DNA from 3 places in the Clostridiisalibacter paucivorans DSM 22131 genome. Region 2 is predicted to be linked to each of the others. Evidence: riboswitches for the same ligand, from Rfam matches in the RefSeq annotation. Region 2 holds a riboswitch; each other region holds the start of a gene.
What was found. Region 2 has a riboswitch for cobalamin ahead of Q326_RS17965 (S-layer homology domain-containing protein). Riboswitches for the same ligand answer to the same signal wherever they lie in the genome.
Positions count from the first base shown of each region.

Region 1: linked by a shared signal. The riboswitch ahead of Q326_RS0100760 (class I SAM-dependent methyltransferase) and the one ahead of Q326_RS17965 (S-layer homology domain-containing protein) in region 2 are both predicted to bind cobalamin.
Region 3: linked by a shared signal. The riboswitch ahead of Q326_RS0106710 (hypothetical protein) and the one ahead of Q326_RS17965 (S-layer homology domain-containing protein) in region 2 are both predicted to bind cobalamin.

Region 1 is NZ_JHVL01000001.1:163,996-167,216, reverse strand. It holds gene Q326_RS0100770 (sodium ion-translocating decarboxylase subunit beta) at 1-115, shown strand, start outside; gene Q326_RS0100765 (peroxiredoxin) at 392-1,057, shown strand; cobalamin riboswitch at 1,155-1,345, shown strand; gene Q326_RS0100760 (class I SAM-dependent methyltransferase) at 1,471-2,271, shown strand; gene Q326_RS0100755 (ABC transporter substrate-binding protein) at 2,273-3,221, shown strand, end outside.
Region 2 is NZ_JHVL01000037.1:29,219-32,439, forward strand. It holds gene Q326_RS0110570 (MATE family efflux transporter) at 1-283, opposite strand, end outside; gene Q326_RS0110575 (MerR family transcriptional regulator) at 459-1,271, shown strand; cobalamin riboswitch at 1,358-1,546, shown strand; gene Q326_RS17965 (S-layer homology domain-containing protein) at 1,707-3,221, shown strand, end outside.
Region 3 is NZ_JHVL01000014.1:18,573-21,793, reverse strand. It holds gene Q326_RS0106720 (aminotransferase-like domain-containing protein) at 1-517, opposite strand, end outside; gene Q326_RS0106715 (LysE/ArgO family amino acid transporter) at 599-1,213, opposite strand; gene Q326_RS0106710 (hypothetical protein) at 1,430-1,750, opposite strand; cobalamin riboswitch at 1,909-2,095, opposite strand; gene Q326_RS0106700 (tryptophanase) at 2,448-3,221, opposite strand, start outside.

The DNA.
Region 1 (3,221 bases), on a different contig from region 2:
TGGTCCCACAGCTATATTTTTAACAACTAGTAATAATACGAATTTTATTGTAATATTAGTCTTAATATCTATAGCTATAGTATTTTTGTATAGATATATGAGACATAGGTTTTGAATTTAAGAAAGTATATAATGAGTCAGTAGGTAATAGTTAGTGGTTAGTAGTTGATGGTAGAAATCCTATGGATTTCATCATTAAACTACTTACTACTAACTATTTTTTTTAAAAAATAATTTTGATAAATATTATCAATAACACTTGACAAAGGAAAATAATTGAACTATAATTAAAAATGTAATCATTACAAATTAAGAATAATTACAAATTACATATGTCTAATATGAATTAGATTAAAATATATTATTTATAAAATATAAGGAGGAGATTTTTGTGGAAAAACAAAACAAATTACCATTATTAGGAGATGCATTTCCAGAAATGGAGGTCAATACTACCCATGGAGTAAAGAAATTACCAGAAGATTATAAAGGGAAATGGTTTGTATTATTTAGTCATCCAGGGGACTTTACTCCAGTTTGTACTACTGAATTTGTAAGCTTTGCTAAGAAAGCAGATGAATTCAAGAAATTAAATACAGAGCTTATAGGATTATCTGTAGACCAAGTATTTTCTCATATAAAATGGGTACAATGGATTAATGAAAAAACAGATGTAAAGGTACCATTCCCTGTTATAGCAGATGAATTGGGTAGAGTTTCTAATAAATTAGGTATGTTACATGAGAGCAAGGGAACTAATACTGTAAGGGCAGTATTTATAGTAGACGATAAAGGAATTTTAAGGCTTATGATGTATTATCCACAAGAGATAGGAAGAAGTGTAGACGAAGTTTTAAGAGCAGTAAAGGCATTACAGACATCGGATAATAATGGAGTAGCAGTACCTGAAAATTGGCCAAATAACCCATTGATAGGGGAAAAGGTAATAATACCTCCTGCTGGTACTGAAGAATTAGTAGAGGAAAGACTTAAAAAGGCAGAGTCTGGAGAGATAGAGTGTTTAGACTGGTGGTTCTGCTATAAGGATTTAAAATAAGTGATATAAAAACTAAGGGATATTTCATAGTGAAATATCCCTTTTCTAATTGCTCTTGACATACATATGCCCATAATATATTATTAATTTAACGATAAGTTAATAAATGGGTATAGGTTTAGATATTATTTTTAAGATATCTATGAAAAGGGAAGACAGGTGAGATGCCTGCACGGTCCCGCCGCTGTATTAGAGGAGTTTTTCCAAGTTATTACCACTGATCTTCGGGAAGGTATGGAAAAACTATGATTCTTAAGTCAGAAGACCTGCCTATATCATGTGCCAGGAACTCTACGGAAGATAGGGGGGTATGTTTTATTACGTTTTAATGATTTTTGAAATGTGAGACACCTCTTAACTGTTTTATTGAGGTGTCTTTTAGTTTTATTCTTATCTAAAAAGGAGTGGGTAAAGTGGATATAAAAACTTTTGATGATATGTGGCGAGAATCTTCAAATATGAATTTATCAGCTACTAAAGATGTATGGGATTTAAGGGCAAAGGAATTTAATGGCAAGGATAAAAATGCTAGAATGGATGAGGTAATAGAGTTCTTGTTATCTAAAAATATAGTCAATAAATCATCAGAGATATTAGATATAGGTTGTGGGCCTGGTAAATATAGCGTAGAATTTTCGAAAAAGTCAAAATATGTAACAGGTATAGATATATCTCCCAATATGATTAAGTATGCTAGAGAGAATGCAGAAAAATTAAATATAAGGAATATTTCCTTTGATGCAGTACCGTGGCAGCATATAGATTTAAATCAAAGGGCATGGAATAATAGATTTGACCTTGTATTTGCATCTATGTCTCCAGCAATAGATAGTAAGGATACTTTAGTAAAGATGAATGAAGCTAGTAAAGGATATTGTTTTTTAAGTGGTTTTGTGACTAGAGAGGACGAGGTAAGGGATACTATAAATAGATTATCCTCTAAAGGCAAATATATTAATAATTGGGGAATTAAGATGTACTGTGCATTTAATATATTATGGCAATTGGGTATATACCCTGAGATATATTATAGGGATGTGCAATGGGAAAATAAGAGGAGATTAGAAGATGCGATAAATGTGTATACTGTACATATTAAAGAAGAACCTCAGATAGTATATGACATAAAAAATTATTTAAATAGTATATCCAAAGATGGTATTATAGTAGAAAATACTAAAGCCAAAATAGGTTGGATGATATGGAGGGTGTAAAATGAAGAAAATATATAAACTAATGATTTTGACAATGGCATTTATGATGATTCTCTCGGGATGTGGCAATGGAGAAGTAACCAATGTAGATGGGAATAATAATGAAGAAGTAGTATTGAATCTTGAAGGGGGAGATTGGGGATATCCTAGTCCTTATGCCCATTATTCTAGGGGTCCTGGTGCATATAAGATGAGACTTATATTTGACAGTTTATTAGAGCGAGGAGAAGAAGGCTTTATACCTTGGCTTGCTGAAGACTGGAAAGTAAGTGAAGATGGAAAAACATACACCTTTAAATTGAGAGAAGGAGTTAAATGGCAGGATGGTCAGCCTATGACAGCAGAGGATGTAAAGTTTTCCTTTGAATACTACGCTGAATATCCACCAGTCTCAGATGAATTAAATATAAGTAAGGACAATTTTATAAACGAGATAAATGTAATAGATGAACACAATATTAGCATAAATGTAAATGAACCCAATGCAACTTTGTTGAATAGATTTGGAGCAGCAAGGATTATACCTAAACATATATGGAAAGATGTAGAAGACCCTAAAAAATTCAATGGTCCTGAGGCAGTTATAGGATGTGGACCGTATATACTTAAAGAATATAGCAAGGAGCAAGGTGCATATAAATTTGAAGCATTTAATGATTATTGGGGACCTAAACAGAAGGCAGATATAATTCAATTTGTGCCTGTGAGTGATACTATATTGGCCTTTGAAAAGAGAGATATAGATATAACAGAAGTTACACCTGATATATTAAATAAATATAAAAATGATTCCCAATATAAAGTTATAAATGACCCTGCATTTTGGGGATATAGAATTATGTTTAATATGGAAAAGAGATCCGAACTTAAAAACAAAAATTTAAGACAGGCTATGGCCTACGGTATAGATAAAGGTGAACTCATAGAAAAGGTTGCAAGGGGAGCTGCTA
Region 2 (3,221 bases):
TAAAAATCTTATTGGATTTATCAATATTATTTTTGCCTAAATATATGGCTATCAGGGTAGATGCTCCTGTAGATAATAATAAAGAAATGGCAAATATAAAACTGATAAATGGCATGGACATATTTATGGCAGCCAAAGCAGTTGGCCCTACTCCTCTACTTACAAATATACCATCAACTATTGTATATAATGAAAATATCCACATAGCTGATATAGATGGTAAAAGATATTTGATAAATTTTTTTCTAATATTTTTACTAGATTCTTTTTTTATTGTATTCATTTAGCAACACCTCTATAATAAGATTATAAACCTTAGTATTATACTAAGGTCAAGGATTATAGTTGGTAGTCGGTAGTATTTAGTAGAAATTCTATGAATTTCTTTTTATAATAATAAAAAAGCGTAAGGATTTTTACCATTAACTAAGAACTAAGAACTAAAACAGGAGGAATTTATGAAAGATTATTTCAAAATAGGAGAGATATCTAAGATATATGGGATAGGTAGGGATTCCTTAAGATATTATGAAAAGATAGGTATATTAAACCCTGATAGGGATACTAATGGATATAGGATGTATAGTATGCAGGATATATGGAAGCTTAATATAGTGAAAGACTTGAGGAGCTTAGATTTTCCTATGCACATTATAAAGGAATATTTAGACAATAGAAATCTATGTTCTACCAAAGGGCTATTAACTGAAGAAATAAAAATATTGGATAACAAGATAAAGGAATTGAACAATCTAAAAAACAATATTTATCAAAGATTAAAAAGGATTGAAATCACTATAAAAAGCAATAATTTTTATAATATTGAAATATTATTTTTCAAAGAACGAAGGGCATTTGAGCTAAATGGTGATATATCTAGAGATGAGGAGGTAGATTTCCTCATCAAAAAGCTTCAGAAAAAACATAAAGACAAATTCTATTTATTGGGAAATAATAGCATAGGGGCTAGAGTATCCATGGAAAAAATAAATGAGGGATTTTTCAATTATTTTGAATCGGTATTTGTGCTATTGGAAAATGCTACTATTGATTATGATATGGTGTTAGAAGAAGGTGATTACGTTACTTTATCGTATAAAGGGACATATGAACAGAGTCAGGAATATATACCTAAGATGATGGAGTTTATAGAGAAGAATAATTATGAAATCATAGGGAGTCCTATTGAAATATATAAGATAGATGTGCATGAGACAAGTGATGTAGAAGAGTTTATTACAGAGATACAAATACCTGTGGTAAAGTGTTAAATTTGTAGCTTATAGCAAAATATAATAATATTGACAATATTTATTGTAATGGTATAATCTAAGTTACAAGAGCGAATGTGATATAAAATTAAATATAAGATTTAGGTTTTTATATGAATGATATAGAATTAAAAGGGAATCAGGTGAAAATCCTGAACGGTCCGGCCACTGTAAATGGGGAGGATTTCTTCAATATGCCACTGGATAACACTGGGAAGGAGAAGAAAATCTTATGAACCATAAGTCAGGAGACCTGCCTAAATTGTGAGCACAACCTTCCGGTAGAGGTATAATACGATTTTTGTAAAAAAGTCTTAACTTTATCGAAGTTAAGACTTTTATTTATATAATTTTAAAATACAATATTGATAATAGAATAGTGAATATATTGTGTTTTGTGCATTAGTATTTATAAAATTGTGAGGGGGAAAACAAGTGAATAGACTAATTAAAATAAGTATTAGTACTTTATTGATAGTGATGATGTTATTGAGTATGGTTCCATTAGCATTGGCAACAAGCACAACTGAGCTTTCTGATGCTGTTACAGATACTGCAAAGTATATGTATAAGACAGTAAAGTCTCCACAAGTGGGTTCTATTGGCGGCGAATGGGCGGTATTGGGTCTTGCAAGAAGTGGATATGAAGTACCTGATGAATATTATCAAAAATACTATGAGACTGTAGAGGATTATGTAAGGGCCTGTAAAGGTGTTTTGCATGAGAAGAAGTATACAGAATATTCTAGGTTGATAGTTGCACTTACATCCATAGGTAAAGATCCTTCACATGTAGCAGGATACAACCTTTTAACACCCCTTGGAGATTATGAAAAAACCATCTGGCAAGGGATGAATGGTCCTATTTGGGCACTTATTGCCTTAGATAGTGGAAACTATCCTATGCCACAAAATCCAGACGCTAAAATACAAGCAACTAGAGATATGTATATTAATAGAATTTTAGAGTCTCAGCTATCCGATGGTGGATGGTCACTTTTTGGAGGAACAAAAGCAGAAACTCCAGGGCATAGTGTTTCTGATCCTGATATCACAGGTATGGCCCTTCAGGCATTGGCAAAATATCAAGATAGACCAGAGGTAAAAAAGGCTAGTGAAGAAGCACTTGCATGTATGTCTAAGATGCAAAATAGCAAAGGGGGCTTTTCCAGTTGGGGTACAGCTAATTCTGAAAGTTGTGTGCAGATGATTGTGGCTTTGTCCGAGTTAGGAATTCCTCTAGATGATGAGCGTTTTATAAAAAATGATAGAACAATGTTAGACAACCTAATGACTTTTTATATTAAAGGCAAAGGTTTTCTCCATACTCAAAGCGGAAGCGGTTCTAATCAAATGGCATCAGAACAAGGCTTTTATGGGCTTATTGCGGCTCAGAGAGCATTAAATGGTGAAAGTAGTCTTTATCGTATGGATGATGCGCTGAATATTGGAGAAAAAGATAGTAAGACCGTTAGCTTTGGACTTGTGGGTAAACATCCAGATGTAAATACTCCAAAGGTAATAAAGACGGGAAAAACCTTTAGTGATATACAGGCACATGATGATCAGCCTGCCATTGAAGCCCTTGCATCAAGGGGAATTATCAATGGAAAGTCTAATGATAGATTTGATCCCAATGGGGAGATGACAAGGGGAGAGTTTGCCACCATTGTAGTTAAGGCCCTGGGACTTGTTCCGAAAGCAAATAATAATTTTGCTGATATAAAAGGTAGTGATTGGTATTCAGACTTTGTAGGCACAGCAAATACCTATGGCATTGTTTCTGGTAAAGGGGATGGTACTTTCGATCCAAATAGTACAATTACCCGTGAAGAAGCAGCAACAATGGTTGCAAAAGCAGCAAAACTTTGTGGGATGAATACAGAGTATAATACTATGTCAACAAGAGATGTCCTTGCTCAGTTTCCAGACTATATAAAATCCAGTGAT
Region 3 (3,221 bases), on a different contig from region 2:
ACTCACTCAATACTTTTCTCAAATACAATAGCCCTTTAGGCTCTTCATACCCCAGAGAATATATTTTCTTTGATATCTTCATTAACACCTCACTGAACATTTCCCGTGGAAATAGTTCTGGAGATAACTCTCCTGTCCCCAATCTAATTATATCACGGTGATACTCTAACTTATTTATTAGCTGAATAGTAGGCAAATTAGGCCTGTGAATACCTGCTTCTATATATTCATACCAATTTGGGGGTGGTGTAGAAGTCAATAATGACCAAGTATTATTAACAATAATAGTACCCCCACTACCTCTAGATTCTATTATTCCCTCTCCCTTTAACTCATCTAATGCCTCAATAATTGTGCTCCTGTTTACATCGAATAGTGTTGCTAACTGTCTTTGGGTTGGTAATTTAAATCCTACGTCCCACTCTCCATCAGATATTTTATCTTTAATATAATCTATTATTTGTCTGTAAACAGGTATATCTAAATCTCTATTTGGTTTCCAATTTATATTTGTCATTATATCACCTCTGAAGCGAAATACTGCTCAAACAATCTTTTAATTAGTATACAATAGTTTTTGCTCAATATAAGTCAAAATCTAAAAAAATGTACTTATAAAACTATAACCCAACTTCAAGCCATAATATATAATAATACTACCGCATACAATATTAATTACCTTTATCACTCTATCATTAAATTTATTCTTAAATATTGAAACTATAGTGGTTAATCCACTAAACCACAAAAATGATGCCAGACAAACCCCTAATATAAAAAGCCTTGAACCCTCTACAGGAAGAGAAGCTCTAAATCCTCCCAAAAGCAATGAGCCATCTATCAATGCTTGAGGATTGAGCCAAGTAACTGCAAAACATGTGGATGCTATCTGCAATAAAGACTTATTTGTATCGATTTCATTATTAGTCTCTGGTTTACTTTTTATAAGTATTATACCAATATATATAACTGCTAAACTTCCAACCAATAATACTATTGTTTTTAATAATTGAGACCTGTCCATCAATAAACCCATACCAAAAAAACATGCCAATGCCAAGGAAATATCAAATAAAATTACTATAAGTGCAACTTTATATGCCCTTACTTTTTCTTCACTAATTGCAGTATTTATTACATAAAGGTTCTGCATTCCTATTGGTGCCACATAGGCTAATCCCAACATAAATCCATGTGCTAAAAATCCAAACATTTTTACCCCCCTATTATAGTATTTACTGAAATATAAATCCCCTTTCTCATTTCTTACACATATTTATTATAATAATTAATCTAATAAATGTCTCCAACCAAAAACTATATATTTATACCAACCAAAATATTCTATAAAAATAAAGAATCCTTTCTGCTAATGCTTAACACATCAAAAGGATTCTTAATGAATGATATTAAAAATTTATGTAATTATTTAACTAACAAGCTTATAAGGTGCTTTAAAAATCTCTTTTCTCAACTTATTTACTTTGTTCAAGTCACAATACAGTTGAGTCTCTATGATTTCAGTGCCTAAATCATGATTAAATGCAGTATTGATAACACTCATTGAAAAAATATCACTTAATGTTATTGAACATATATCCATTTCTTCAGCATATTTTTTCTCAATTAACTCCAAGTCTTTATTTATTTGATCAATAATATCATCTATGAAATCTTTTCTTATATATTTTTCATATTGATACATCTTTAAATATAATATATTCAAACTTGCATAAAATTTTTTAATCACCATATATCCCTCCCTTTCCCATTTGACAAAATAAAAAAACCAGCCTATGTGCTAGTTATTTTCACTAAAAACAAAACCCTTTTTCATCAAAAGGGTATTATAGTCAAATTGAAAAATTACTTCAATTTTTATAACACCTTCCCATCCTCGTGGAAATAACAGCGCATCTACTATTGGCAGGTCTCCTGACTTAAGTATAAACATAAAACTTCCCTTCCCATGCATCAGCACAGTGGCAATGAAGCTTTATTAACTTTAACAGTGGCGGGACCGTGTTGGATTTTCACCAACTTCCCTTTTAATTGATGTAATTACATACATCAAACCAATAGTCATAGTATTTAGTTTTTTATTAGTATAAATCAAGTATAGCACTGCCATCATAGTATGTCAACAAATTCAATCTAAAGGATAGTGTGAAGTTGCTGTAGGTTTTTATAAAATAGAGATTTCCCACATCTAGAGGAACTCTTTTTTTATTTTTTGTAATTTTACCTACAATAATTTTACTCTAAGTTATATTCTCAGATTATTGCCAAATATATAGTTATAACCAAGGTGTAAAACAAAAAATGTTTCACAAAATTTATTGAAAAATAAAAAAGTTAGTAGTAAGTAATTTAATGATAAAATCCATAGAATTTCAACCATCAACTACTAACCACTAACTATACTTATATCTTTATTTAATTTTTCTTTACTTAATTGGCTTTAAACTTGCTTGAAAATGTCTAAGAATAGGTGGTTCCCATGTAATTCTATAGCCCTTCACTTCACTTGCCCTATCTTTAATTGCTATCAATGCATCAGCCATGACATCGATATGGGCCTGTGTATAAACCCTTCGTGGTATTGCTAATCGTGTAAACTCAAAATCAGCATGTAGCTGTTCCCCTGTATCGGGATCATTCCCCAGCATATAAGAACCTATATCACATGTACGGATACCTGCTTCCTTATACAGTTCAATGGCAAGGGCTTGCCCTGGAAACTCATAATATGGAATATGGGGGAACATAGCCTTTGCATCTACAAATACACCATGCCCTCCCACTGGTGATTGATATGTTATCCCAGCTTCATCAAGACGACTGGCTAAATACTCCATTTGACCAATGCGATACCTCAAATAATTTTCATCGATTCCTTCATAAAGTCCAATTGCTAAACTTTCAAGTTCACGACCTGAAAGACCACCATAGGTGACAAAACCCTCAAAGGAAATAGTGCGCCCCTTACAATCTTGGAACAATTTTTCATCATCTTTAATTCCAACTAATCCTCCCATATTTACAATGGCATCTTTCTTAGCACTCATAGTAAACATATCTGCATAACCAAATATTTCCTTTATGATTTCTTTGACAGATTTATCTTCATATCCTTTTTCCCTTTGCTTGATAAAATAGACATTTTCTGCATAACGAGCAGCATCAATACATAACTTTATACCATGTTTTTTACAGATTTT